Regions from separate parts of the Winogradskyella pacifica genome, predicted to be linked through region 2. Evidence: riboswitches for the same ligand, from Rfam matches in the RefSeq annotation. Region 2 holds a riboswitch; each other region holds the start of a gene.

Region 1 (10,249 bases), on a different contig from region 2:
GTAAGGCTACATTTAAAGGTGCTCCACCTATTTTTTTGCGGTTAGGAAATACATCCCATAACACTTCTCCAAAACAAACTATGTTTTTCATTTAGATCGTATTTAAGTTGTTGTTGTTCAAATTAAGAACACTCTTTTCGGTACCGAGTTTTGTTATATTTTGATACGCTGAAGTGTAAGCTGCAACAAAGCGTTCAGAAGTTTTAAGTTGACCGAAAACAGATTCAATTTCTAAAAATGCTGTAGGATTTCCGTTTGATGCGACTACCGCTTTATCATGTAAAGTGGTTGCTATAGCATCCTTTATTATTAAATCATCTCCGTTGTCGTCTTTTCCTAAGCTATAAATTGCCCAAGCTGCCATTAAAAAAGCGGCAAAGTCAATAGATCTATTCGATTCTAAATTGCTCGTTACTGTTGGTAAAACGAAAATCGGGATTTTGGCAGAACTTTCTGAACAAATCCGGTCTATTTGATCCTTAATGTTTACATTTCCAAAACGTTGCAATAAGGATGCTTTATAGGCTTCTAAATCCACACCTTCCAAATCGGCTAAAGTTGGTGTAACTTCCGTATCCATATAATGTTTTAAAAACGTACTTATTTGAGTATCATGAACCGCTTCATCTATGGTTGCATAACCCGATAATGCTCCTAAAACACCAAGGACTGTATGTCCTGCATTTAATAAGCTTAATTTCATTTTTTCGTAAGGCACAACATCTTCAACAAACTGTGCTCCTACAGCTTCCCAAAGTGGTCTGCCGTTTACAAAATCATCTTCAATAACCCATTGTTTAAAAGGTTCACACACCACAGGCCAAGCATCATCGATACCTGCTTCTGTTTGTAATCTTTCAATATCATTAGGTGATGTTGCTGGTGTAATACGATCTACCATACTATTTGGAAAGGACACATGTTCTTCAATCCACGCTACCAAACTTGGTTCTACCATTTGCACATAACTCAAAAGCATTGTTTTGGTCATATCTCCATTGCCTTGTATATTATCGCAAGATTGAATAGTAAATCCTTTACTTCCGTTCTCTTTTCTCAGTTTTAAAGCTTGAGTTAAATAGCCAAATACGGTTTTGGGTGCTGATGGATGTGCGATATCATGAAGAATTGCAGGATTCTCCTTATCAAATGATTTGGTAGCTTCATTGTAGTTATAACCGCCTTCTGTAATGGTTAAGGTGACTATTTTAACTTCCGGACTCGCCATTTTTTGAATGACTTCTATCGGATTTGCTGGGGCAAAAAGGATTTCGGTAATAGAGCCAATAACACGCTTGGTCAGTGAGCCATCAAACTCTTTAACCATTAAGGTATAAAGACCATCTTGTGCTTTTAACGTGTTATATATGTTAGTGTCAGAAGGCAGTAAGGCCACTCCACAAATTCCCCATTCGGTTATTGCGGTATTGTGTAGTAATTGATCGGTATAATAAGCTTCATGAGCTCTATGAAAACCACCAATACCAATATGTACAATACCCGTTTTGAGTTGGCTTCTATCGTAAGTTGGACAAGAAATTCTTTTAGAAATTTCTGTTAAACTCTTTTGATTAAGTTTGATGTTATGTTCCATGATATTTAGGTGTTTTTAATTTTTCCACGCTTAAGTGCCCAATAGGCTGTTACAAAATATATTACTGTACAGATAAATGCATACTTATAAAATACCTCTCGATTTTGTGTGTACATCTCCGCATCTTCACTGCCAAATAAAACATTACAGGCTAAGACGACCGTAATGAGTAAAACAAGTAAAGCAATACCTCTTAATAATTTAGTAAAAAGTGATGTGTCTTTAATGATTATGCGCTCACCTTCTGCTTTTTGCTCTTGAAATTTTGAGATATTGATGTTGCGTATCCTTTCTTTTTCTTCAGCTTCTGGATACTTACGTTTAGCGCCATAGCGTCCTGCTAAAAATGTATAAACGACGATTGTGAATATCCAAGTTGGTATAAATAAATAAAAGAAAGACATGACATTTAATGCGTTTAGTCCAAAACCAAATACAAGGCCAAGTGCCCAAGAAGCAATAGCCGGAGTGCTAACCGTTAATTGGCGATAGTGTAACCAATAACGTGTGTAACCAATTCGAGGAAATATTTGATGCTCTGAAAATACAATGGCTCCAACCGGCACCACTAATAAACCAGCATAAGTAAGTAATGGTAGTATTTGAGAAAATACAAACGGAAAACAGGCCACTACCATAGTAACTAAACCAACTGCTATGGTGGTTTTTTTACGCGAATGATTTTTAAATATCGCTTGTGCTGCCAAACCAGCTCTATAAAGATTAGCAACTGCGGTCGTCCAACCTGCTACAATTACAATAACAAAGCCTGACCATCCTAAGGCGTAATAAGCGACATCACCAGGATCTAATTCTACTATAGATTTCCCGATGATAACAGCTGCACCAGCGCCCATAATTCCGGCAGAAATCCAAGCGACATAATGGCCAAACATCATGCCTGTACTCGTTGTTAATCCGTATATTTTCTTTTTAGAAAATCGGAATAAGGCCATATCTATAAGTCCAAAATGCGTAATGGTATTTGCAGCCCAAGCAAAACCAATGACTTCTGTTAAACCGATACCCGCTTCTCCATCACTGTTCACTCCTGTCCAGATAGATTGGTCACCTAAGCTTATAAAATCGGCCCATCCATTTGGTAATGGCTTACCTAATACTTCTAAAGATAAGGCTGGTAACAGCACAAAAGCACCACACGTAAACATCACAAATAACCAAGGAGCACAAATACCAGCAAATTCAGAAACGGCTTTAAAACCATAAATAGCTATAGATACAACGACTGATCCTACAATTAAGACGATGAGTACAAACCAAGAATTGGTGGGATACCAGTTTAATTGTGGTGGAATATTGAACGCAAACCTAACAGCTGTTGCAGATACTGTAATCATTGCTGCAGAAATCACTGTAAAAATAATGACATTAGCCCAATTATAAAGTTTGGTCATTGAATCTCCTGCAATTTTATTAAGATAGGTGTACAAGCTTAATCGCGTATCTACAGCAATAGGCGATGTAATGAACGTCCAACTTAAAACAGCCAAGATATTACCAATTAATAACCCTAATAGAATATCTTTTGTTGTAGCTCCTAGCGCGACAAAAGTAGCACCAATAACAAACTCCGTTGCAGCAACATGCTCGGCGGCATAAATACCAGCAAAATGCGTCCAATTGTGTAATTTATGTTTCGCAATTGGTAATTGTTCGTCCTCTAAGCTTTCAAATTGCTGAAAATCATTGGTTGCGCTCATGTTTTATAAATTAAAATTAGTCTTGTTAAATATTTTATTCTGACGTACATGCCATTGTATTTCTCGTTAGGTTATGTTCTGAATAAAGAATTACGCAATTGTAATTCTGTGTATTAACAATTCTAATCCTGTTATATTTATAAACGTCATTTTTACGTTTATTAGTCAAATGTATAAAATAATATTTGAATAACTGTTAATTTGAAATATAAAAATATATCATATTATCTTGATACTATGGTATATTGATACTTAAAAGCTTTGTTTATAAGGAATTCAATAAATTAATAATTAATGTAATTATGACGTTTATTCGGTATAATTATTTACATTTATCACATAATTTGATATTATGGCGCCTAATAAAATTCTTAATTTATCTGTAGATTGCGTGGTTTTTGGATACGATACCAATACCAAATCATTAAATGTGCTACTTATAAAACGGTATTTAGAATCTGAAAGGACTAAGGATGTCTTGGTTGATGATTATGTACTTACAGGATATCATGTGTATGACGATGAAACCTTAGATGAATCAGCAACTCGTGTATTGAAGGAGCTAACAGGTTTGACCAATCAGTATAAAAAACAGTTTAAGGCCTTTGGAAATCCAGATCGTTTATCAAATGAAAAAGATCTTATCTGGGTTCAAAATCAAGAATTTAACCTTAGAACGATTACCATAGCGTATTACTTCTTGTTAAAAACAGAAGATGTTGATGTTGATAATAATAAGTATGAGGCCAAGTGGTTTCCGCTTAGAGAATTACCAGAATTAGGATTCGATCATCAACAGATTATTGAAGAAGCGCATGAAGATTTAAAAACAAAATGCTTAGCTGAACCTATTATATTCGAATTACTTCCAGATAAATTCACAATCAACGACGTGCAAGATCTTTACGAATCCATTTTAGGAATAGAGATTGACAACCGTAACTTCAGACGAAAACTGATTAATAAAAAGTACATCATTCCTTTAGATGAAAAACAAGTTGGTGTGTCTAAAAAACCAGCACAGTTATACATGTTTAGTAAAGATATTTATAAAAAGATGTATCATAAAAATTACTTGATTAATATTTAATTCGAAAAACGCACTTTAAAGTTTAGTTTAAAAAAATAACACAATTTTAAGTTTTAGTATTTAAAAACCCTTTAGTTTTGCCCACTTAATTATCAAGAATCTCAAAAAGAGATAGCAACCTGCAGTAACGAGCAAGGTGCTAAATATGATAAGCCAAATACTTTGGAAAAAACGTTACACTAGTTCCCACGTATTTACTTGTTGTCTACTTTTTTTGATTCTGAAAAAACAGATTCATGTCGTCAATAAAACCAATTACCCCAAGTTTTAAAGCCTTATTTCCATTTTTTGTATTCATCATTACGTTTTTAAGTGTTGGAATTATTCAAAATGACTTTTATGCCTTACCTGCTCCTATTGCGGTTATTGCAGGAATCCTAGTGGCATTTCTCATGTTTAAGCAGTCCATCAATTCTAAAATTAGCACACTTTTAGAAGGCTGTGGAGATCCGAAAATACTCACCATGTGCTTAATTTATTTACTGGCTGGTGCATTTGCGGCCGTCACAAAAGCCACGGGAAGTGTAGATACGATTGTTCATTTAGGATTAGACCTCATTAATAGCCAATACATTTATTTTGGTGTCTTTATCATCGCTGCTTTTTTATCCGTTTCAACGGGAACCTCAGTTGGTGCTATTGTAGCTTTGGCACCTATAGTGATTGGATTTGCGGACACTGGTGATTTCTCTTTGGGGATTTTATGCGGAGCCTTATTAGGTGGTTCTATGTTTGGTGATAATTTATCGGTAATATCGGATACTACCATTGCAGCTACCCAATCTTTAGACTGTAAAATGAGCGATAAATTTAAAGCCAACATTAAGATTGCCTTACCTGCAGCGCTTGTAACTATTGGAATTCTTATTTATCAAGGCTTAAGTCTGCAAACGGATGGTACAGAAACCGTCGCCTATTCGTATTCCATATTAAAGATTGCTCCTTATGTTATTGTGATTGTTTTATCTATAATAGGTATTAACGTTTTTACAACCTTGATGTTGGGTGTGATTTCAGCGGGAATTCTAGGAGTGTTTTATGGGGATTTTTCAATTATTGAATTTACAAGAATCAGCTATACAGGTTTTACCAACATGACAGAAATTTTCCTGCTATCTTTATTAACAGGTGGTTTAGCTGCTTTGGTAGCTTTCAATGGAGGCATCGAATTTATTTTAGTCAAAATTAAAACATTGATTAGAAATCAGAAAACAGCGCAATTTGGCATTGCAGCTTTAGTTTCTACCATCAACACAGCTATCGCTAATAATACGGTTTCTATTATAATTTCAGGATCTATAGCTAAATCTATTAATGATGAATATGGCCTGGATAATAAACAAACGGCGTCAATCTTAGATGTGTTTGCCTGTATTACACAAGGACTTTTACCATATGGCGCGCAAGTGTTAATGATATTGAGTTTCGCGAAGGGTAATATTACGTATGTGGATTTGGTATCTAATACATGGTATTTAGTGTTACTATTATTGTCTACTACTCTATTTATTGGATTCAGAAGCAATTCTAAAATTAACGTAAACTCTAAAACGGATTAGGTTAAACAGATCTCACTCATCTTATTAGAATATTTTGGTGCTTGTTTAGTGGTTAAACATAAACCTTTGTTAAAAAAAGAATGAACGTTCATTTTTGCCGTATATTTGTATCAGAATTTAAACACAATGGCAAAACTTCAAAAAAGTATAGATAAACGTAATGCACTCGTTAAGGCAACCATAGAGTTGGTTAACAACAACGGGTTTCATGCGACTCCTATGAGTAAGATTGCTAAAATGGCTAATGTGTCACCAGCAACCATTTATTTATATTTTGAAAATAAACAAGACTTAGTTAATCAAACGTATATAGATGTTAAGGCGGAATACACCAATTATGCATTTGCCGATTTTGATCCTAACATGCCAATTGAAGAAGGCTTTGAAATGATATGGAAACGCATCGCAGACTTTAAACTCAACGAATGTGAGCATGCCATGTTTTTAGCACAGTGTGATAATACTCCAATGATAGATGAGGAAAGTAGACAAGAAGGCATTAAGCACTTACAACCACTACTCGATCTTTGGGAACGTGGTAAAAAAGAAGGGGTTATAAAACCGCTTTCAGATTATATATTATATGCTTACGCTATCAACCCTTTATCATTTTTAATGATGACTCAAAAACGAGGATCATTTACCTTAGATAAAGCACATTTAGAAGAGGCTTATCAATCGGCTTGGAGCAGTATAAAAACGTGTCTATAGTATGAAAAAAACAGCAATCATATTAGGTGCATCTGGTTTAACTGGTGGTTTAGTACTTCAAAAATTAATTGAAGACGACCGTTACGATACCATTAAATTGTTTTCACGCTCAAAAATTGAAGGTTTACCAAATAAAGTCAAACAATTTATTGGCGATCTATTAGAGCTTAACCAATTTAAAGATGATTTTACAGCAGACGAGGTGTATTGCTGTATTGGTACCACGGCGAAAAAGACACCAGACAAAACACTATATAAGAAAATAGATTTCGGAATTCCGGTTGCGGCTGCAAAGCTTTCAAAAGAAAATAACATCCCTACATTTTTGGTTATCTCAGCAATGGGAGCGAATAAAAATAGTACTGTGTTTTACAATAAGACGAAAGGAGAAATGGAACACAACGTCTTAAAGCAGCAGCTTAAAAAAACATTTATTCTAAGACCATCTTTAATTGGTGGTGATAGACAAGAATCTAGACCATTAGAAAAAATAGGATTGGTGATTTTTAAAGTGATTCAACCGCTATTCATCGGTAAATTAAAGAAATACAAAATAGTAAATGCAGAAACCATAGCGCAAGCTATGATATACTTAGCAAATACAAACCATTATGCTGATGTGATTATAACGTCAGATGACATTAATAAATTAGGAAACAACGCTTAAAAAAGAAATTATAAATATGGAATTATTAGATAAATTAAATTGGAGATATGCCGCTAAAGCAATGAATGGAAACGTGGTACCAGAAGAAAAAATACAACGCATTTTAGAAGCAGCACGTTTGGCGCCAACATCAAGTGGTTTACAACCTTTTGAGATTATAGTGATTAAAAATCAAGAGATAAAAGAAAAGATTAAACCTGTAGCATGGAACCAGTCGGTAATTACAGACTGCTCTCACCTACTCGTTTTTGCAGCTTGGGACACGTACACGGCAGATAGAATCAATTATATGTTCGATTTAACTAATGAGATTCGTGGTTTTAAAAACGAAGGTTGGGAAAACTATCGCCAAATGCTACTAAGCTCATATCCACAAAAAGATGCGGAAGAAAACTTTAACCATGCTGCTAAGCAAGCTTATATCGCATTTTCACAAGCGATAACTGCTGCAGCTTTTGAAGGTGTTGATGCTACGCCACTCGAAGGTTTTGATCCTGACGCAGTTGATGAAATTTTAGGACTTAGAGAAAAAGGATTACGTAGCGCCGTATTATTACCTATTGGCTACAGAAAAGAAAATGAAGATTGGTTAGTAGATCTTGTTAAGGTGAGAAAACCTATGGAAGATTTAGTAACTGTAATAGACTAAAAAACAAAGAATCATGACAAAGACAATTTTATTAAAAAATAGACCTGAAGGAAAACCTTCAATGTCAGATTTCGAATTTAAAACAGAGGAATCTGAAAACACAGTAAACCAAGGAGAATTACTATTAGAAACCAAATATGTTTCTGTAGATCCTTATTTACGAGGACGAATGAGTGATGCCAAATCATATGTGCCACCATTTCAACTTGATAAACCAATTCAGTCTGGCGTAATTGCTGAAGTACTAGAATCTAAAAACGACAAATTTAAGGCTGGCGATTTTGTTTCTGGCATGCTCAACTGGCAAACAAAACAGGTCTCTAAAGCGGAAGGATTAACTAAAGTTGATTCGTCTAAAGCACCATTATCTGCTTATTTGGGTATTCTAGGTATGACAGGTTTAACAGCTTACACAGGATTAACCGAAATTGGAAAACCGAAAGCAGGCGAAACATTAGTCGTTTCTGGTGCAGCTGGTGCCGTTGGATCTGTTGTAGGACAAATTGGAAAAATCCTAGGCCTGAGAGTAATTGGTATCGCTGGTACAGATGAAAAAATAGAAATGCTAAAAAGCAAATTCGGATTTGATGCTGGTATCAATTATAAGACCACAAAAGACATGAAAGCTGCCATTGCAGAAGCAGCACCAAATGGTGTAGATATTTATTTTGATAATGTAGGTGGACCAATTTCAGATGCGGTTTTAGTGAATATTAATAGACTCGCACGAATCATTGTTTGTGGAGCCATTTCGGTTTATAATAACACGGAAGCACCAAAAAGCTTGAGCGTTCAACCGTTCTTAGTAAAAAACAGTGCGTTAATGCAAGGGTTTATTGTGTCTAACTATACGGACAAATTCCCAGAAGCTATGAAGCAATTATCAACATGGTTGGCAGAAGACAAACTAACCTATTCAGAAACCATAGTTAAAGGTTTTGATAACATTCCAAGTGCTTTTATCGATTTATTTGAAGGTAAAAACAAAGGGAAAATGGTAGTTGAATTATAAAAAATATAAAAAGAAAAGAAAATGAATAATTTCGAATTTAAAAACCCTACCAAAATAATTTTTGGAAAGGATACGATAGAAAAACTAGAAAACGAAATACCTAAAGACGCCAAAGTATTATTGCTTTATGGTGGAGGAAGTATCAAGAAAAACGGTATTTACGATCAGGTTAAAACAGCCTTATCTAAAGTAGATGTTGTTGAGTTTGGAGGTATTCCTGCAAATCCGGAATACGCTAAGTTAATGGAAGCATTAAAAGTGATAAAAGACGAAAACATTACATACTTATTAGCCGTTGGTGGTGGATCAGTAATTGATGGGACTAAGTTTTTATCAGCAGCTGCGGTTTATGATGGTGAGACTCCTTGGGATATTTTAACCCAAAATATTAGAACTGAAAAAGGAATGCCTTTTGGAACTGTTTTAACGCTTCCTGCTACGGGATCTGAAATGAATTCTGGTGCTGTAGTTACAAGAGCTGAAACACAAGAGAAGTTAGCGATGGGTGGACCTGGTTTATTTCCTGAGTTCTCTATATTAGATCCTCAAGTGATCACCTCTATCCCAGAACGTCAATTGGCAAATGGTTTAACAGATGCGTTTACACATGTTTTAGAACAATACATGACGTATCCTGTTGGTGCCTTTTTACAAGATCGTTTCGCGGAAAGTATTTTGCAAACTTTAATTGAAGTGGCACCAATAGTGATGAAAGATCCAACCGATTACAAAGCCGCTTCTAACTTTATGTGGAGTTGTACTATGGCTTTAAACGGCTTAATCCAAAAAGGAGTGCCTTCAGACTGGGCTGTTCATGCGATGGGACACGAGTTAACGGCGTTGTTTGGCATTGACCATGCACGTACTTTAGCGGTAATTGCACCAAGCCATTACAAGTTTAATTTTGAAGCGAAGAAAGAAAAACTAGCACAATACGCAGAGCGTGTTTGGAATGTTACCGAAGGTAGCACAGACGATAAGGCTTATGCTGGTATTGAAAAAACAACAGCTTTCTTTCATCAATTAGGTATCGATACTAAGTTATCCGATTACACTAAAGATTATGAAGGGACGGCTGAAAAAATAGCAAAACGTTTTACTGATCGTGGATGGTTGGGATTAGGTGAACACCAATCGCTTTCACCAGATAAGGTAGAGAAAATTGTGAAAATGGCGTATTAATTTTAACTAAATGTCAGTTTGAGTGTCCGGACGTTGACGTCGAAATGTATCAAGATCAATTTTT
Region 2 (10,249 bases):
ATTTTTTACAAGATGTTACTTGTATTAAAATAGTCTCTAATTGCGCTTTAGAGATATCATTTAAATCAAAAGCTAAATAAAGTTGCGTTTCTAATTCAAACAAAGAACCTCTTGATATATATAAAAAATGAATAGTTTCTTTGTTAGATTGTCGTCCTAATCCTTCTGCAATATTTGATGGAATTGATATAGAACATCTTTTTAGCTGATTCGTTAAAGCGTATAATTCTTCTTTAGGGAATAAATCGCTCAGTAAATAAACGTTTTTCACAAGTTCCCTAGAGGATTTCCAAACATCTAATTCTGTATAATTCATTTCTTCTTTTTTAAAACTGACAACCATCAACTAAACACCAGCAACTAATTGCCTCGGTTGATACTTTTCAGCCACTTCCGCAATTGCTTTTATATGCGCAGGACTCGTGCCGCAGCAACCACCAATTATATTTATTAAGTCATCTTTAAGGTAGTCTTCAATAAATTGCTGCATTTGCTTTGGTGATTCTTCATATTCCCCAAAGGCATTTGGTAAACCTGCATTTGGATGTGCTGAGGTGAAAAATTCAGTTTCGTTAGATAAACGTTGCAAGTAGGGTTTTAACTGTTCTGCTCCCAGGGCACAATTAAAACCAACACTTAATAGTGGAATGTGTGATATGGAAGCTAAAAAAGCTTCTACTGTTTGTCCCGATAAGGTTCTGCCAGAAGCATCTGTAATGGTTCCAGAAACCATAATTGGGATATCGATATGGCGTTCTTCCTTTACTTCTTCAATTGCAAATAATGCCGCTTTAGCATTTAAAGTATCAAAAATAGTTTCCACTAAAAGTAGATCAACACCTCCATCAATAAGTGCTTCAACTTGTTGTTTGTAGGCGATGCGTAACTCATTAAATGTAATCGCTCTGTATTCTGGTCGGTTCACATCTGGTGATAAACTCGCTGTTTTGTTGGTTGGGCCAATGCTTCCCGCTACAAAACGTGGTTTTTCAGGGTTTTCTTTTGTGAATTTATCAGCGACTTGTTTGGCGATTTTTGCAGATTCAAAATTCAATTCGTACACTAGATCTTCCATGTCGTAATCTGCCATGGCAATTGTAGTTCCCGAAAAGGTGTTGGTTTCTACAATATCTGCTCCAGCTTCAAAATATTTTGCATGTATTTCTGCAATGGCAACCGGTTGTGTTAGTGATAGTAAATCATTATTGCCTTGTAATGGAGACGGGTAATCTTTAAAACGTTCTCCCCTAAAATCTTCTTCGTTGAATTTGTATTGCTGAAGCATCGTTCCCATGGCTCCATCGAGAACTAAGATGCGTTTTTCTAATTCTTTTCTAATATCTGCCATTAGTTTAAGGCTTGTTTTAAATCGTTAATAATGTCTTCAGGATGTTCTAAACCAACAGAAACTCTGATGAGTCCACCTGTTATTCCAGTTTGTAATCGAATATCTTCTGGTATTTTAGCGTGTGTTGTAGATGCAGGATGCGTTACAATGCTTCGTGTATCTCCTAAATTTGCAGATAGCGATAATAGTTGAATCGCATTAAGAAACTTACGGCCCGCTTCAATGCCACCTTTGATTTCAAAAGCTACAATGGTGCCACCTTGTGACATTTGTTTTTTTGCTAATTCGTATTGTGGATGCGATTTTAAAAAAGGATACTTTACAAAGTTCACGTTGCCATGCGATTCTAAAAAAGTAGCAACTTTTAAGGCATTGTCGCAATGTCTGTCAACCCTAACAGGTAATGTCTCTAAGCTTTTTGATAAAATCCAGGCATTAAAAGGTGATAAAGCTGGGCCCGTATTTCGAGAAAATAAATAGATTTTTTGAATTAATTCTGAACTTCCAACCGTTACACCACCTAAGACTCTGCCTTGTCCATCAATTAATTTTGTTGCAGAATGAATAACTAAATCCGCACCAAATTTAATAGGTTGTTGCAAGTAAGGTGTGGCAAAGCAATTATCGATTATGAAGATTAAACCATGTTTTTTCGCAATATCTCCTAAGCGCTGTAAGTCTAAAATATCGACAGCTGGGTTGGTTGGACTCTCAGCGTAAATTACTTTTGTATTGGGTTGAATTAGACTTTCAATGGTATCCAATTCATCGATTTTAAAATAGCTATTTGAAATATTCCACTTTGGTAAAATGTTATTAAATAGGGTTTGAGTTGATCCAAAAATACTACGACAAGACACAATATGATCGTCTGCATTTAATAAGGCGGCAAAGGTTGAAAACACAGCAGACATCCCAGATGCAAAAGCATACCCACGTTCCGCACCTTCCATTAAACAGATTTTCTCTACAAATTCTGAGGTATTAGGATTAGAATAACGACTGTAAATATTACGTTGTTTTTCGTCTGCAAATGAGGCGCGCATATCTTCGGCATCTTCAAAAACATAACTCGATGTAAGGTATAAAGGGCTAGAATGCTCTAAAAACTGCGAACGCTCTATTTGAGTACGTATCGCTTGTGTTTCAGTATGTTTTAAATTCATTTTCTAATAATTTAAGTAAATCAATAAACTTAAATACGCCACAGACGTATGTATAGAAAATGTTATAAAGAATTGTAATTACAGGTGAGTAATTATAGTTTGGTTATCTATCCAATTGCGCGATAAATGAATCGACAATAACGTAGAAGTTAGCACCTTCTTAATAAGTTTAAGGGTTGCTAAGGTTTCAAAGGGTCTAATCCCTCCACCTTTCTTGATAACATTTCAATAAGTTGCTTGAACTTTGTAAGTTACAATATTCCGAAAGAAAATAGGATTATACAAATTTTATTCACTTTATTTTAGCGAAGGCATATTGCATTTTAATTGTAACTTTGATTTTCCCTAAAAAAAAAAATTATGTTAGAAAATTTCTGGTTTAATGTACAATATGGCATGAACCATGTATTAGATATTAACGGTTATGACCATATTCTTTTTTTAATGGTATTGGCTGTGCCTTATGTTTTTAATGATTGGAAACGTGTCCTTGTTTTAGTAACGACATTTACGTTAGGACATACACTATCATTGGTTTTGGCAGCTTATGGTATTGTAAGTATAAATGGTGAATTGGTAGAGTTTTTAATACCAGTCACTATTTTAATTATGGCTATTTATAACGTGTTTACTGCGGGTAAAAAATCGAAAACAGGTAAAATTGGCTTATTGTTTTTTACAACCTTGTTTTTCGGAATCATACACGGCTTAGGTTTTGCAAGAGAGTTTAAAATGTTTTCTGGTCAATCGGAAAATAAACTAGAACTTCTTATAGAATTCGCTCTAGGAATAGAACTTGCCCAAGTTATCATTGTTTTTATTGTCTTGTTTTTAGGATTTTTATGTCAAACAGTCTTTAGGTTTTCGCGTCGCGATTGGGTTATGGTAATTTCTGCGGTTGTAATAGGCTTGGTTATTCCAATGATACTGGAGAGCAATTTTCTAAAATAAGCCAAAAAGTTTGGTAAAACTTTAACGAGAAGGTAATGGCATATAAAATACTATCCGTTTATCTTCGTTACGTACATAGTACGTTTGTATAACACTAATTATTAATGTCAAAGGCAAAACAATTACGCTACGATAAAGCTTATTTAAGAATTGCGAAAGAATGGGGGAAATTGTCTCATTGTAAACGTAAACAAGTAGGTGCACTTATTGTTAAAGATAGAATGATCATTTCTGATGGTTATAATGGTACACCAACAGGCTTTGAGAATTATTGCGAAGATGATGAAGGTTATACCAAGTGGTACGTTTTACATGCTGAGGCAAACGCCATTTTAAAGGTTGCCTCATCAACACAGTCATGTAGAGGTGCAACGTTATACATTACGCTTTCACCTTGTAAAGAATGCAGTAAGTTAATCCATCAAGCAGGTATTGTCCGAGTCGTTTACCAACAAGATTATAAGGACTGCTCAGGAATTGATTTTCTAAAAAAAGCAGGAATTGAATTAGAACTTATAGAAGATTTAAATGCAGATTCCCCTTCAGACGGGAAATAGTATGGCAACAAAAAATAAATACATACCACTTATTATTGGTGTTGCAATAGCAGCAGGCGTTATTATAGGTGGGAAATTGAATTTTTCTGACACCTCAGATAATCTCTTCACCACAAATAGCAAAAAGGATAAACTCAATCGGTTAATAGATTATATCGATTACGAGTATGTAGAAGAGGTTAATACAGATAGCATAGTAGATGTTACTGTCAATGGTATTTTACACAATTTAGATCCGCATTCAACGTACATTCCTAAAGAAGATTTAGAACGAATTACCGAAAACATGAAAGGTGATTTTGTTGGTATTGGTATTAATTTTTATGCTTATAATGATAGCATTGCGGTAATTAGACCTACGGAATATGGTCCGAGTGAGCGTGCTGGTATTATGAGTGGTGACCGCATTCTTTTTGCGGATGGAGACACACTTTATGGCTCTAATATCTCGACTGAATTTATAGGTCAGAAACTAAAAGGAGATGAGAATACGAATGTGAAACTTACGGTTTATAGAAAGGGTGAAGATGAATTATTAGAGTTTGATATTAAGCGAAAAGCCATACCTATAAAAAGTATTGATGCAGCCTATATGCTTACCGATGATTTGGGATATATAAAAATGAACCGCTTTGCCGAGTCTACCTTCAAAGAATTTAAATTGGCGTTAATTGAATTAAAAGAACTTGGTGCTACTAAATTAGCCTTGGATCTTCGCGATAACCCAGGTGGTTTTTTAGGTATTGCGGAGCAAATTGCAGATGAATTTTTAGAGGACGATAAGCTTATATTATTCACAAAAGATAAGCGAGGAAAGGAAGAACGTATATACGCCACCAAACGCGGAGACTTCGAAGAAGGAGAACTCTATATTCTTATCAATGAAAATTCGGCATCAGCGAGTGAAGTTATTGCAGGTGCGCTTCAAGATAATGATAAGGGTATTATAGTGGGTAGACGTTCTTACGGAAAGGGTTTAGTACAACGCGAAATGGCTTTAGGCGATGGCAGTGCTGTACGATTAACAGTGTCTAGATATTACACGCCAACGGGTCGCTCTATACAAAAGCCATATACTAATGGCGAAAGTGAAAGTTATCATAATGATTATTACAAGCGCTTAAGAACCGGGGAATTAGCAGATGAAGAAAGTATCGTTGTTGATGACTCTTTAAAATTTACCACGCCAAAAGGGAAAGTGGTTTATGGAGGGGGAGGTATCATTCCAGATGTGTTTGTGCCTGTAGATCGTTTGTTTGACAATGAAACCATCAATTACTTAAGACGTCGGGGACATTTTGGTTATTTTGTTTTTGAAGAATTAGATAAAGATCGCACCATCTATCGAGATATATCTAAGTACGATTTTATTAATAATTTTGAAGTGAGTGATGATATTGTAGTCAGTTTTCAAGATTACATTAATAAAAGAGAGCGTACTAATATCACTTTCACTGTTTATAATGCGGAAATAAAACGCTTAATAAAAGCAACATTAGCACAACAGTTATATGATGATAATGCGTTTGAAGAAATCTTAAATAAAGAAGATATTATGGTCCAAGAAGTGATTCTTTTAAGTACAGAGCATCCTGATTTTAAGCAATAACTTTATCGTGAATTTTGGTTTGCTTCCCATCATTCCAAAGTGTTAAAATATCGGTTGCCACGTGGGCGCCACTTCCACTAGCCATAGCAAATTGACTACGCCAACCGGCTAAAGTCCCAGCAACATATAGATTGTCTTCAATAAGATGGTCTGTGTTTTTTAACCAAATTCTATCTTTCTCAATAGCGGCTCTTGGATGTGGTTCTATATAGTTTTCGAGACCTTCTATGGTCATTAAGTTAGTATAGCCAACGGCAATGACAACGATCTTAGAATAATAGTTATTTTTATTTGTAGTCACTATAAAACCATCCTTATTTTTCTGTATCTCACTTACTTTTTCATTTTCAATTTGAGAAACATGCGGATAAATGGTAGCTAATTGTGATTTACCTTCCGTTAAAATATCTGAACCTAAAGTACCCGGTTGTAACCCTAAAACATTATTAAATAAAGCGGTTTGAAGGTGCGATGTTTTTTGGTGCATTATAATGCCAATCTGTTTGCCTTCTGCGAAAGGTTTGTTTTTTGCAGACCCCAAGACTAAAGCACAAGATAACCCTGCTGCTCCACCACCGATAATTAATGCATCAAAATCCATTAGCGACGTTTACTTAGTTTTTCAATCTTCTTAGAAATTCTTAAAATTTGTACTAATATAAGTGCACAAAGTGCAGCTACAATTGTAATTAAGGCTGTTTGACTTTCTCCTTGTAAGAGTGCATCAAAATTTAACTTTGTGGTATTAAAAATAATAAGTGCTAATGCTATAACTGATAGAATAAGTGTAAGTACTTTCATGTTTAAAAATTTAAGCCAGTAAAGCTTTAATGTTATGCGCAAATAATTTTACTGCGATGGCTAACAAAATTACACCAAATATTTTTCTTATAATGTTAATTCCGTTTGCACCTATAATACGTTCAATTTTTGAAGACGTTTTTAGTACAATATAAATGACAACAACATTACTAATTACAGCAACGATAATATTTTCAATAGCAAATTCTGCACGTAACGATAATAACGTAGTTAAAGTCCCTGGGCCTGCCATTAACGGGAATGCTAATGGAAAAACAGAAGCAGTAACCGAACTGTGTTCGTCGTCTTTATAAAGTGTAATACCTAAAACCATTTCTAGTGCAATAAAGAATATAACAAAGGCACCAGCAACAGCAAATGAGTTGACATCAATACCAATAAGACTTAATAAACTTTTTCCTACAAAAAGGAAAATAATCATTATTACACCTGCAATAATAGAGGCTTTTCCACTTTGAATATGCCCCACTTTTTTACGAAGATCTATGATAATTGGAATGTTTCCAATGATATCAATAACCGCAAAAAGAATCATGAAAGCTGTAAATATTTCTTTAAAATTAAGTTGCATTTTTCGAGTATTTTAAATCATTTATAACGTCTAAAACAGGGCTATAAGTTATTGGTTTTTAATTGCTTAATAGCTATATTTTAGTATGGTTTTTGAAATTTTTTGCAAAGGTGCGATATTATTAAAGATTTTCAATGGAAAATTGCGGTTAAGTTTAAGTATTTTTGCGGCATGTTTCAACTCGGAAAAACCATAGTTTCAGAAGATATTATAGAAAAGGATTTTGTTTGCAATCTTTCGGCTTGTAAAGGTGCATGTTGTATCGATGGTGATGCAGGTGCTCCTTTAGAAAAAGATGAGGTTAAAATCTTAGAAGATATCTATCCCAAAGTAAAACCATTTCTTCGTAAAGAAGGTATCGATGCTATTGAGGCCCAAGGGACTTCAATAACGACTGATTTTGGAGATTTTGAAACGCCATTAATTAATGGTGCAGATTGTGCTTACGTCATTTTTGACGAGAAGAAAACGGCACTTTGTGCTATAGAAGAGGCTTACAATCAAGGAGAAATTAAATGGAAGAAACCAGTGTCTTGCCATTTATATCCCATACGAATAAGAGAGTATACGGAGTTCTCTGGTGTAAATTATGATAAGTGGGAAATTTGTGATGATGCCTGTTCTTTAGGTAAAGAATTACAAGTGCCTGTTTACAAATTTGTAAAGGAAGCGCTTATTAGAAAGTTTGGAGAGGATTGGTATGCTGAATTAGAAAAAGTAGCCGAAACTTATAAGCGATAAGCTTTATAAATTTTAGCTTCATTTATCTAATTTCTTTTTTAACGTCTCTAGTTTATAAACTGAGTCTTTAATTTTGTAGGTATTTGTAAGATTATTTTAGTGCCAGACGGTTTTTCGTTTTCATATAAATCTTCAATTTTCAAAGTGTATGAATTTTGAAATGCTTCCGAAAAATTAGCCAATCGAGCTTTAGTAATATCTATACCTACTGAGTTTCGTTCTAGTCGTTTTCTATCATTTATTTTTTTTGATGCATTTCTGCCAATACCATTATCTGTAATTTCAACAGTGATAAAATTGGGTGAGTCTTTACTAACGTTTAAGATTATTTTTTTGTTATTAGATTTCGAAGATAAACCATGCCATAACGAGTTTTCTAAAAAAGGTTGAAGCACTAAAGAAGGTAATTTTGTGATTTCTGTATTTATAGTAGGGTCTACCGTAATCGTAAAATCGATTTCATTTGAAAACCGAATGTTTTCAATATTCATATACAATTTCATGGTCTCAAGCTCATCATTAAGAGAGGTTTCTTTTTCTTTTGATGCCATTAAAATCTTTCGGATGAGCTTCGAAAATTTATTGAGATAATAAACGGCATTGGTTTTATCATTATTAATGATATAGAGCTTTATAGAATTTAGGGAGTTAAATATAAAATGAGGATTCATTTGACTCCGCAACATGTCTTGTTCTAAGGTTAAGATATGTTTGTCGCGCTTTAAGGCTTTTGTTCTTTGAATAATAAAAAGGGCGACACCTATAATTCCTAAGAGTAGGGACGTGTAGAGCAAGATTTGTTTATTCCGCTCTAAGCGTAAGCGAACAGATTCATTTTCTAGCGCTAACGCTTTTATCTGATTGTTTTTATTTTCGTTTTCATATTGTACAGCAATGTCATTAACATATTGTAAGTTTTGTTCCGTTAATATGGTGTTTTCTATTTCAACGGCTTCTTGATAGTACTTTAAGGCTGTTTTAAAATCATTGTTCTTTTGGTTGAGTTTAGATAGTAATTTGCTAGATTCTGCAACCGTAGATTTTAAATTATAAGAGTTGGCTATGTTGAGTGCTTTTTTTAAATGAGTTTCTGCAGAAATAAGTTGATCAGTTTCTATTTCTAACTGCCCCAGGTTGAGGTACGACGCCGAAATGTAATATTGATCGTCAATATCTAATGCTTTGTTTAGAGCTTCTTTAATGATCGGTTCGGCTTTCTTGTAATTGTGTTGTTTTAGGTAGATACCTCCAATACTATTGTAGCAGATAACACGTCCGATTTCAGAATTAATCATATTGTTGTAATCTAGTGATTGTTGAAAGTTAGATAAGGCCAAGCTTAAATTCCCTTTAGCCTCATGTGCGTAACCTATGTTATGGTAGTTAATAGCTAATCCTAATTTATTATCGATGCTTTTTTCAATTGCAAGAGATTTGTTAAATTGATTGATGGCTAAATCGTATTGTTTTAGTGCCAAATAAATATTGCCAATACTGTTTTGTGAAACAGCAATGTTCTCTGTTACGGTTTGTGATGGTTCTAATACGGAATATGCAATTTTAAGAGCTTCGGTATGGTAATCTAAAGCAGGTTTAACCACATCCATCCGTCTATAAATAACACCTATCATATTTAAACTAATAATTTTAAATTCGGTGCTTTCTGCCTTAACTGCATAAACTTCTGCCTCTTTATGTAAGGTAATAGCTTCATCGTAATTAGAAATGTTTCTTTGAATGACGCCTAAAGCATTAAGCGCATAACTACAGCTTTCAAATGAAGAGATGTCCTTAGAAACAGTAAGCAAACGTTTCATTTTTAGACTGTCCTGTTCAAATGGTTCAAATAGGGAATCAATTTCAGTGTATAGAGAAGGTGAATTGTTTTTTATGTAGATTAATGAGTTTTCAAAACTTGTCTGTTGCGCAGAACTATAGAAACTATAAAAGAAAAAAATCAAACATAGGTTTAATAGTTGAGGCTTAAGCAAATAATTCATGATTGCGATTTATAGTTTTTCAAGAAAATCTGATTTGCGCTGTCTCGCTACAGGAATTTTATGATCACTGTCCATAATAACATAACCTTCATTTTTAATGAATGCCTTAATCTTATTGAGGTTAATAATGTAGGAGTTGTGAATTCTAAAAAAATAATGCTCTGGTAAGATGGCGTCAACTTCTTTTAATTTTTTTGTAAGCACTATTTTTTTCTGATTCTGTAAGAATAGCGTGCTGTAATTTCCATCAGATTCTATGTATATAATATCATCGACATCTAAAAATAGCAGTTTGCCATCCGTGTTAATGGTAATCTTTTTTTTATCGAATTGCGAATTAAAATTAGTGAGCATACGCTCTAGTTTTTGGGAGTTGATGGTGCGCTCGCTATGTTTTTTGATTTTTGAGATGCAGTTCCTTAAGTCGTCTGAGTCTATAGGTTTTAATAGGTAATCAATAGCATCATGTTTTAGAGCTTTAATA
Region 3 (10,249 bases), on a different contig from region 2:
ATATGTAATGGAATGGCTCTCGATTGTAATGTTGTAAACTTTTCCATAGTAATGCCCACGAAAGTGGGTATCTTCTTTTTAATTCATTTTAAATACCTACAAGGTTTTTGAAACCTTGCAGGATAATATCAATTCAATTGCTTTGAAATATCTATAATTTTACCTTCTACAGCAGTTGCTGCAGCAACTAAAGGGCTTGCTAAAATCGTTCTTGAACCTTGTCCTTGGCGACCTTCGAAATTCCTATTTGAGGTTGATACACAATATTCTCCCTGAGGAATCTTATCATCGTTCATCGCTAAACACGCTGAACAACCTGGTTGACGCAATTCAAAACCTGCATCATCAAAAATAGATTTTAGACCTTCTTCTATTATTTGAGTTTCTACTTGCTTACTTCCTGGCACTAACCAAGCCGTAACATTAGCTGCTTTTTTCTTGCCTTTTATATAATTGGCTGCGACTCTAAAATCTTCAATTCTAGAATTGGTACAACTCCCTATAAAGACAAAATTGATGGGCTTATTTATTAAACTTTCTCCAGCTTCAAAATTCATATAAGCTAAAGATTTTTTAAACGATGGATTTTCATCCACAGGAATCGTTTCAGAAATTTTAATTCCCATTCCTGGATTCGTTCCATACGTAATCATGGGCGCTATATCTTCTGCATCAAAGCTGTATTCTTTATCAAATTTAGCATCGCTGTCTGTTGGTAAGGTTTTCCAATAGGCCACTTTCTTATCAAACGCTTCACCTTTTGGTGCGAATTCTCTACCTTTTACGTATTCAAAAGTGGTTTCATCTGGTGCAATCATGCCTCCTCTTGCTCCCATTTCGATACTCATGTTACAGACCGTCATACGACCTTCCATACTCATGTCTTCAAACACATTTCCTGCATACTCACAGAAATAGCCCGTACCAGAATTGGTTCCTAATTTTGAAATGATATACAAAATCACATCCTTTGGTAAAACACCATTTTTCAACTTACCATTAACGGTAACTCTTAAACTTTTTGGTTTTGTAAGCAACAAGCACTGGCTCGCAAATACTTGCGCCACCTGACTTGTTCCGATACCAAAAGCAATGGCTCCAAACGCACCATGTGTTGAAGTGTGACTGTCTCCGCAGACCATGGTCAAGCCTGGTTGTGTCACCCCTAACTCTGGAGCCATTACATGCACAATACCGTTATATTTATGCCCTAATTCGTATAGGGTTATATTATTTTTTTTACAATTTTCAGATAATTGCTCCAATTGCTTTCTAGACAACTCATCTTTTATGGGTTGATCCTGATTCAAAGTCGGAGTATTATGATCTGCTGTAGCCACAATTTGATTGGGTCTAAAAACAGGAATGCCACGATCTTCTAACTCATTAAAAGCCTGTGGACTTGTTACTTCATGTATTAAATGTTTATCTATATATAATATTTGTGGCCCATTCTCTATAGTACTGACCACATGCGAATCCCAAACTTTATCAAATAATGTTTTACCCATCTATCTTATGCTGAAATTATTTGTTGATATACATTACTCGTCTCTATAATTTGATGAATATCGTTATCATTGATTTCTTTCTTTCGATCTGCAAAACTCAAAAAGTTAGCATACACATCATCTAACTGCAACTTCGTAAGTTCATAACCTACATTTTTCGCTCTGTAAGCTAAGGCTGCTCTTCCACTTCTTGCGGTTAACACAATAGCCGACTCCGTAACACCGACATCTCTAGGGTCGATAATTTCGTAAGTTGCTCTATTCTTTATCACACCATCTTGGTGAATTCCAGAACTATGCGCAAAAGCATTTGCTCCAACAATCGCCTTGTTTGGTTGTGTATAAATCCCCATACTATCGCTAACCAACTGGCTCATTCCGAATAGCATTGATGTATTAATATTTGTATCTAAATTAAGATAAGGATGCTGCTTTAACACCATCACCACTTCTTCTAAAGCCGTGTTTCCTGCACGCTCACCAATACCATTGATCGTACATTCAATTTGACGTGCTCCGTTAATCACACCCTCTATAGAATTAGCGGTTGCTAAGCCTAAATCATTATGGCAATGACAAGACAAAATAGCCTTTTCAATACCTTTTACATTTTCTTTTAAATATTTGATTTTTGCACCATATTCACTTGGCAAACAATACCCTGTTGTATCAGGAATATTCAATACTGTTGCACCAGCTCTAATGGCAGCTTCACAAACTCTTGCTAAATATTCATTATCTGTTCGTCCGGCATCTTCAGCATAAAACTCAACATCTTCAACAAATGACTTTGCATATTTCACCGCTTCAAAAGCACGCTCAATAATCGCCTCTCTATTAGATTTGAATTTATGAAGAATATGCGAATCTGAAGTCCCAATTCCCGTATGGATTCTAGGCTTCTTAGCATACTTTAAAGATTCGGCAGCTACTTTTATATCATTTTCTACAGCTCTTGTTAAACCACAAACCGTAGCATTTTTAACAATTTTTGAAATCGCTTCTACCGATTTGAAATCACCTGGACTAGAGACCGGAAATCCTGCTTCAATGACATCAACTCCAAGCTGATCTAACTGCTCTGCAATAATCACTTTTTGTTCTGAGTTAAGTTTACAACCCGGAACTTGCTCTCCATCGCGAAGTGTTGTATCGAAGATTTGTATGTTGTTATTTGACATATATCAAAATATATTTTATAGTATTGTCTAACGAATGTATGTTTTGATTTAGATTTAAACATTATTGATATAGTTAGTTTACGATGTTCAGTCGCCAAAATATACTTTAAACAACTGATTTACAGATTTATAAATCTATTTTCTATTGATAACTAAAGACCAAAAAGATAATTTATTCTCACTTGTAAAGTCCTTAACAAAATCCGAAAAACGGCAATTTAAACTTTACGTAGGGAGACTTGGGGTAAATTCAGATTCTAAATTCTTGAATTTATTCAATCTTTTGGACAAAGCTAAAACTTACAATGAAGCTTCTATTATAAAAAGTGGCATTGTAAAAAAACAACAACTTGCCAATGTAAAGGCGCACTTATACAAACAAATTTTAATTAGTCTTAAGCTCAATCCATCCCATCAAAATGTGCGTTCACAAATTAGAGAACAACTCGATTTTGCTTCCATTTTGTATCATAAAGGCCTATATAAGCAAAGCTTAAAAATTTTAGATAAAGCCAAAGAGTTGGCGATTATTAACGAAGAAAAAAATTCAGCTTTCGAGATTGTTGAGCTCGAAAAAGTAATTGAGTCACAATATATTACACGAAGCATTAGCACCAGAGCAGATGAATTGGCTGTACAAGCCAAGGAACTGAGTTCTCTTAATGTTATTGCCAGTAAACTCTCCAATTTATCACTTCAACTTTATAGTACTATTCTAAAAACAGGCTATATAAGAAATGAAAAAGAAGCCAACATGGTTATTGATTATTTTAATAATCATGTTCCAAAAGTTGACATTGAAAAATTAGGATTTAGAGAAAAATTATGGCTTTATAAAGCTAATTTATGGCAAAGCTTTTTGCTTCAAGATTTTTTAAATTGTTACAAATACGCTTCAAAATGGGTGGATTTATTTTATCAAAACCCAAGCATGATTAACCTGAACCCTGTATTCTTTTTAAAAGGCAACAACTACCTTTTAGAAGCGCTTGTTTTCATCGGCAACAAACAAAAATTCTTAGAAAAGTTTTCAGAATTTGAAGCTACTGTTCAAAAATCTAATTTTCCACAAGATGAAAATGTGGCGACTTTAGTTTTTCTCTACACCAATTTCCACAGTATTAATCAACACTTTATTGACGGGAGTTTTGAGGAAGGTTTAGATTTAATTCCTAAAATTGAAAAAGCACTAATTCCATTTAGCAATAGAATAGATCCGCATCACAAAATGATATTTTATTACAAGTTTGCGAGTTTACAATTTGGAGCTGGCAACAATAAAGCTTGTATAAAATATTTAGATAAAATCATCTCTAACAAAACACTTTCGATGCGTGAAGATTTACTCTGTTTCTCAAGAGTTTTAAATCTTGTAGCCCATTATGAAGCTGGTTTAGATTATCATTTAGAAACTCTTTTACGAAGCACGTACAAGTTTTTAATTAAGATGAATGACCTGCATGAGGTACAAAAAGAGATGATAAAATTCATTAGAGGACTTCAGGATATTTATCCACACGATCTTAAAAATGCGTTCATAGAATTACACAAAACGCTGAAGACTTTTGAAGATCATCCGTACGAACGACGTGCGTTTTTATATCTCGATATTATTTCTTGGCTAGAGAGTAAAATTCAGAACAAACCTGTGAGCGAAATTATTCAAACTAAGTATTTAGCAAAGAAAAGTTCATAATTCTACGAATTTCACAAAAAACTCATAAAATTGACAAATTATTTGGATTTGTAGTTTTTGTATTGCAATATTTGTGCTCACAAAGTTCAAACACTTACTGAAATGTTATCAAGAAAGGCGGAGGGAATGACCCTATGAAGCCTTAGCAACCCTTAGATTTACTAAGAAGGTGCTAAATTCTACTTAATTATTTGATTCATTAATCGAAAAATTGGATAGATAACTCAAGACTAATTACTCATCTGTAATTAGCATTTTCTTTTTAATATTTTTCTATTAAGTACGCTTCTTCCTTCGACTACGCTCAAGGAACAAAAGAGGCTTATTTGGCTTTTGGTTTAATCATTTATTAACTCAAAAACTTAGAAAAATGAGTACACAAAAATTCGCAACACAAGCGTTGCACGCAGGTCACGACACCAATCTAACTTCAGGAACAAGAGCTGTTCCTATTTACCAAACATCATCGTATGTTTTTAAAGATTCAGATGAAGCCGCTGGACGATTTAATCTTTCTGTTCCCGGGTACATTTACACACGTTTAAACAATCCAACAAACGATATTTTAGAGCAGCGATTAGCAGCACTAGAAGGTGGAATTGCAGCGGTTGCAACAGCTTCTGGAACCTCAGCAATTGCAACAACCTTACTAACACTTTTAAGAGCAGGAGACCATATTGTTGCATCGAGCAGTTTGTATGGAGGCACCTACAATTTATTGAGCGTTACCTTACCAAGACACGGCATTACGACGACATTTGTTGATGGGTCTAACCCGGAAGAATTTGAAAAAGCAGCACAAGAAAACACCAGAGCCTTTTTTGTAGAATCTTTAGGGAATCCGAAATTAGATGTTTTAGATCTTGAAGCGATTTCAAAAGGAGCTAAAGCGCACAAAGTGCCCTTAATTGTAGATAATACAGTAGCCACACCTTATTTATTAAATCCGATAGAATACGGTGCAAACATCGTTATTCATTCGTTAACTAAATATATCACCGGAAATGGAACTTCATTAGGAGGCATCATTATCGATGCTGGTACTTTTGACTGGACTAACGGAAAATTTCCAGAGTTCACAGAACCTTCTGCAGGTTACCATGGTTTAGTCTATAGCGAAGCCATAGGAGCAGCAGCATTTATAGCAAAAATTAGAATTGAAGGTTTACGAGATTATGGTGGAGCGCTGAGTCCGTTTAACGCGTTTCAAATTATTCAAGGTTTAGAAACTTTAGAATTACGTATTCTAAAACATAGTAAAAATGCCCTTGAATTAGCCACATGGTTAGAATCTCAACCTGAAGTTAAATGGGTGAATTACCCAGGATTAAAATCTAGCAAGTATAATGCGTTAGCTAAAAAGTATTTACCAAAAGGCCAAAGTGGCGTCGTCACTTTTGGAGTGGATGGTGGTTACGAAGCTGCAAAAACCATTGCTGATACGACCAAATTATTCTCATTGTTAGCCAATATTGGAGACACAAAATCGCTTATCATTCATCCTGCAAGTACAACGCATCAACAATTAAGTGATGACGCGCAAGAAACCACAGGTGTTACTAAAGATTTAATTCGTTTGTCTGTAGGTATTGAAAATATAGAAGATTTAAAAGACGATTTAAAAGAGGCTTTTGCTGTTGTTAAACAGAAAAAAGCCCTTCAAAATTAAATTTAAGTTGTGACGTAGAACGGATGTTTTTTATTATAAAGGCATCTGTTTTATAATATTCAATACTAAAAAGACAAAAACATGAGTGATTTAAAATTCTCCGTTGTAGGAGACAGTGCTTCTGCAACCCAATTTATAGGAAAAACAAGACAATTTACTTTAGTTGTAGATGAACCAGAAGCTTTAGGAGGCACCGATGAAGATGCCAATCCCGTAGAATACATTTTAGCAGGCTTTGCTGGTTGTGCCAATGTTGTTGGACATCTTGTCGCAAAGGAATTAGGTTTCACAATTAAAAATTTAAAGATTGAAGTGACGGGCGAATTAAATCCTGATCGGTTTCTAGGGACATCTACCAAAGAACGCGCAGGCTTTAAAACCATTAATCTCAATCTTATTCCAGAGACTGACGCTAGTATCGAAGTCTTAACACAATGGCTTCAGATTGTTGAAGAACGTTGTCCTGTAAAAGATAATTTACAGAATAAAACACCTTTAAAAATTTCCGTAGAAAAAGAATATACAGCTATATAAAAATTTGCCATGGCACATTTACACTACACAACCCTAACTAATTATGTTACTGAAAGCGGTAAGACAATAACCCCTAAATTGTCTTACCAAACTTTTGGTAAAGCATTACATACTGCACCCATAATTTTAGTCAACCACGCCCTTACCGGAAACTCAAATGTAGTTGGAGAAGACGGTTGGTGGAATGATATTATTGGCGACGACAAATGTATTGACACTAATGATTATACGATTTTAGCGTTTAACATTCTTGGCAATGGCTACGATAATATTGCAGAAAACTGCATTAAAAATTACAAAGACTTTACAGCAAGAGATATTGCAAAACTGTTTGCTTTAGCTATAGAGCAATTAGAAATTGAAAATTTATTTGCCGTAATTGGCGGCTCTGTTGGTGGTGGAATTGCATGGGAATTAGCAGCACTAAAACCACGCTTAATTCAGCATTTGATTCCTATTGCGACCGACTGGAAATCCACGGATTGGGTCATTGCGAATTGCCATATTCAAGATGCGATATTGAATAACTCGTCACAACCTTTAGTCGATGCTAGAATGCACGCCATGACCTTGTATCGTACACCAGAATCGTTGACTCAAAAATTTGAACGCACTAGGAAAAACGATACCCTTTACAACATTGAATCTTGGTTGAGTTACCATGGCACAGCTCTAGACAATCGTTTTCAGGTTGCTGCTTATAAACTGATGAATCAGATTTTGCGTACTATAGATATTACGAGAAATAGAACTGATTTTTTAGAAGTCGCTTCAAAAATTGAAAGTGATATTCATATCATCACCATTAATTCTGATTTGTTTTTTAAAGCGGATGAAAACTGGAATACTTATGTGGACTTAAAAGCAGTGAAAGACAACGTGCATATTCATGAAATTAAATCCGTGCATGGCCATGATGCTTTTTTAATAGAATTTGATCAATTAGCACGTTTTTTGAAGCCTATTTTTAAGGTGGAAGCCAAAGTTTGTGAAAATCGTAAGAAGTGTGTGGCTTAAATTCCAAACCCACTTGAAGTATTATTTTTCCATTGTATAAATAATTTACATAAATTATTTTAGTCATTTTTAAAACGTTAGCAATTTGCTCTAACGTGACTTTGCTCGCAAAATATCGAAATAAATGGTTAGTTTAAACCTATTATTTCAGTACAAAAAAACCATTGAATTTCCTTCTATTCTTCCCAATCAAAAAATATTTCCAAATTATTATTTCTTCATAAATTAAGGTCTCGATTACGAGACTATAAGAATTCCAATCTATCTCGTATATTTATGACGCTAATAGACTCATAATTAATATTGAAAGAGAGAATAAAGGCTCCCTACCTTCTGTTTTATTAATTTATGAATCTGCAAATAACCTTTAGAAATCTTATATGAATAACTTCAAGACTCTAGTCATAATTCTCTGTTTAGGATTATTATCCGTTCAATCCCTTTCAAATTCTGATAAATTAAATGCCATTATTGTAAAATATGAAGCCCAAAGAGATTATGAATTTAAACCTAATGAATCTGTTGAAAATACCATTAAATATCATAATGCTGAAGCTGATTTCGCAGAGCGTTTAAAGAAAGAACTAGCACAAATTTCAGAGGAGGGATTGTCTGAATCCGAAAAAATTTCAAAAGAATTATTAGCCTTCGTCTTACAAGATAAAATTGACACAAACACATATAAAACTTATTTAAACACAATTACAAATGAGTATGCTTTTCATTTGGAATTAAGTCGAATGGGAAACACAACCTTCGACACAAAAGAACAGGCAAACAACTATTTAAAACGTCTTGATGATCTACCAAAATGGGTTGATTATAATATCGACATCATGAGATCCGCCATAAAAGAGGGCATGGGACAACCAATGGCTGTTTTTAATAATTATGAAGATACCTATGACAAGCACATCGTTTCAGACGTTACTACAAGTCAATTTTACAAACCATTTCTTAATTTACCAGAATCTTTTCCGACAACATTAAGAGATTCCATCATTACAGTTGCAAAAACGAGTGTTCAAAAAAACGCCATTGATCAGTATAAAAAAATCAAACACTTTTTTGAAGATGACTACTTTCCAAATACCAGAAAAGAATTGGGTGTTTCAAGCATTCCGAATGGTGAAGCGTTTTATCAAAATAGAATTAATTATTTCACGACGAGTAATGAATATACAGCGGATGACATTCACAAAATTGGACTAACTGAAGTTGCAAGAATTAAAGCAGAAATGCAACAGATTATTGCTGATTTAGGATTTGAGGGCAGTTTTGCAGATTTCATAGAATTTCTTAGAACTGACGAACAATTTCGCCCGAAAACAGCAAAGGAACTAATGATGTTTGCCAGAGATATTGCAAAGCGCATCGATGCAGAATTACCAAAGTTCTTTAAAACATTACCTAGAAACACCTATGGAGTTGTTCCTGTTCCAGAAGAGATTGCACCAAATTATACAGCAGGACGATATTCACATTCTTATAACGACGAAACAGCTGGGTTTTATTGGGTAAACACCTATAATTTATCGAGCAGAACCCTATACACAATTCCGGCTTTAACAGCGCACGAAGCTGTTCCTGGGCATCATTTACAAATCTCACTGAATAATGAATTACCCAAAACAATTCCTCGTTTTAGAAGGAACTTATATTTATCGGCTTATGGCGAAGGCTGGGGATTATATTCAGAATATTTAGTTGATGAAATGAATATTTACACGACTCCTTATGAGAAATTTGGTCAGTTAACTTACGAAATGTGGAGAGCGTGCCGACTAGTGGTAGACACAGGTGTACATGCCAAAGGTTGGACAAGACAGCAAATGATTGATTATATGTCTGAAAACACAGCTTTATCCATACACGAAGTCACTACCGAAACCGACCGTTACATTTCTTGGCCAGGACAAGCGATTTCCTATAAAATTGGAGAACTTAAAATAAGAGCGTTACGACAAAAAGCAGAAACTGAATTAGGTGCAAAATTTAATATTCGCGACTTTCATGAAATTATTTTAGAACAAGGCACAGTCACTTTGTCAATTCTTGAAAGACGCGTGAACACTTACATTGAAAACGTAAAGCAATAAAAAAAGCAATGATCCGAAAACAATATTACCGACAACACCTCTTAGGTTCTTATAAAAAACCTCCATTTTCAATGTCCTAATCAATTAAAAATGAACAAGTCTTATATAGATATTCACTGTCACCCTTCCTTAAAACCTTACGGGAAGAGTTTTAAATATCAACCACAAAAACAAAACCGTCTTAATACTGGTAGAAAAAATTCTATTTGGCATTATAGTCCTCCGAATTTTCTTGAAAGACACGTAAACTTATTACTTACCCTCACAAAATTCACACAAACCGACCTTACAGCTTTAGCGAAAACAGATTGTAATATTGTTATTATTTCTTTATACCCTTTTGAAAAACACTTTTTAAAAGATAGGATGTTAGGTTTTAAATTTATTCCAGATTTATTAGTCAATTTAGCAGCAGGAGTAAGTCAAAAACGGATCGATAATTTAAGGAACCATTCTAGTTATTTTCAAGATTTAAATGATGAGTACAACTATTATATGCAATTGCATAATATGGCTCAAATTATAGATGACGTTACATTTAC

What was found. Region 2 has a riboswitch for S-adenosylmethionine ahead of DFQ09_RS11925 (trans-sulfuration enzyme family protein). Riboswitches for the same ligand answer to the same signal wherever they lie in the genome.
Region 1: another riboswitch for S-adenosylmethionine. It lies ahead of DFQ09_RS06745 (Na+/H+ antiporter NhaC family protein); the one in region 2 lies ahead of DFQ09_RS11925 (trans-sulfuration enzyme family protein).
Region 3: another riboswitch for S-adenosylmethionine. It lies ahead of DFQ09_RS02045 (O-acetylhomoserine aminocarboxypropyltransferase/cysteine synthase family protein); the one in region 2 lies ahead of DFQ09_RS11925 (trans-sulfuration enzyme family protein).

The regions. Positions count from the first base shown of each region.
Region 1 covers NZ_QREI01000002.1:566,139-576,387, forward strand. Annotated here, with positions in the region: gene DFQ09_RS06725 (carbohydrate kinase family protein) at 1-91, opposite strand, end outside; gene DFQ09_RS06730 (mannitol dehydrogenase family protein) at 92-1,594, opposite strand; gene DFQ09_RS06735 (purine-cytosine permease family protein) at 1,600-3,315, opposite strand; gene DFQ09_RS06740 (NUDIX hydrolase) at 3,668-4,405, shown strand; SAM-I-IV-variant riboswitch at 4,490-4,587, shown strand; gene DFQ09_RS06745 (Na+/H+ antiporter NhaC family protein) at 4,642-5,964, shown strand; gene DFQ09_RS06750 (TetR/AcrR family transcriptional regulator) at 6,091-6,675, shown strand; gene DFQ09_RS06755 (NAD(P)H-binding protein) at 6,677-7,342, shown strand; gene DFQ09_RS06760 (NAD(P)H-dependent oxidoreductase) at 7,359-7,991, shown strand; gene DFQ09_RS06765 (NADP-dependent oxidoreductase) at 8,005-9,003, shown strand; gene DFQ09_RS06770 (iron-containing alcohol dehydrogenase) at 9,025-10,185, shown strand.
Region 2 covers NZ_QREI01000005.1:164,484-174,732, reverse strand. Annotated here, with positions in the region: gene DFQ09_RS11935 (four helix bundle protein) at 1-316, opposite strand, end outside; gene DFQ09_RS11930 (homocysteine S-methyltransferase family protein) at 347-1,348, opposite strand; gene DFQ09_RS11925 (trans-sulfuration enzyme family protein) at 1,348-2,514, opposite strand; SAM riboswitch class I at 2,615-2,738, opposite strand; gene DFQ09_RS11920 (HupE/UreJ family protein) at 2,875-3,465, shown strand; gene DFQ09_RS11915 (deoxycytidylate deaminase) at 3,570-4,022, shown strand; gene DFQ09_RS11910 (S41 family peptidase) at 4,024-5,631, shown strand; gene DFQ09_RS11905 (NAD(P)/FAD-dependent oxidoreductase) at 5,621-6,232, opposite strand; gene DFQ09_RS11900 (hypothetical protein) at 6,232-6,432, opposite strand; gene DFQ09_RS11895 (MarC family protein) at 6,443-7,024, opposite strand; gene DFQ09_RS11890 (DUF3109 family protein) at 7,196-7,765, shown strand; gene DFQ09_RS11885 (tetratricopeptide repeat protein) at 7,813-9,582, opposite strand; gene DFQ09_RS11880 (LytR/AlgR family response regulator transcription factor) at 9,775-10,249, opposite strand, start outside.
Region 3 covers NZ_QREI01000001.1:467,444-477,692, forward strand. Annotated here, with positions in the region: gene leuD (3-isopropylmalate dehydratase small subunit) at 1-47, opposite strand, end outside; gene leuC (3-isopropylmalate dehydratase large subunit) at 129-1,511, opposite strand; gene DFQ09_RS02035 (2-isopropylmalate synthase) at 1,517-2,692, opposite strand; gene DFQ09_RS02040 (hypothetical protein) at 2,841-4,388, shown strand; SAM riboswitch class I at 4,491-4,614, shown strand; gene DFQ09_RS02045 (O-acetylhomoserine aminocarboxypropyltransferase/cysteine synthase family protein) at 4,759-6,057, shown strand; gene DFQ09_RS02050 (OsmC family protein) at 6,139-6,591, shown strand; gene DFQ09_RS02055 (alpha/beta fold hydrolase) at 6,601-7,608, shown strand; gene DFQ09_RS02060 (DUF885 domain-containing protein) at 7,989-9,707, shown strand; gene DFQ09_RS02065 (membrane dipeptidase) at 9,798-10,249, shown strand, end outside.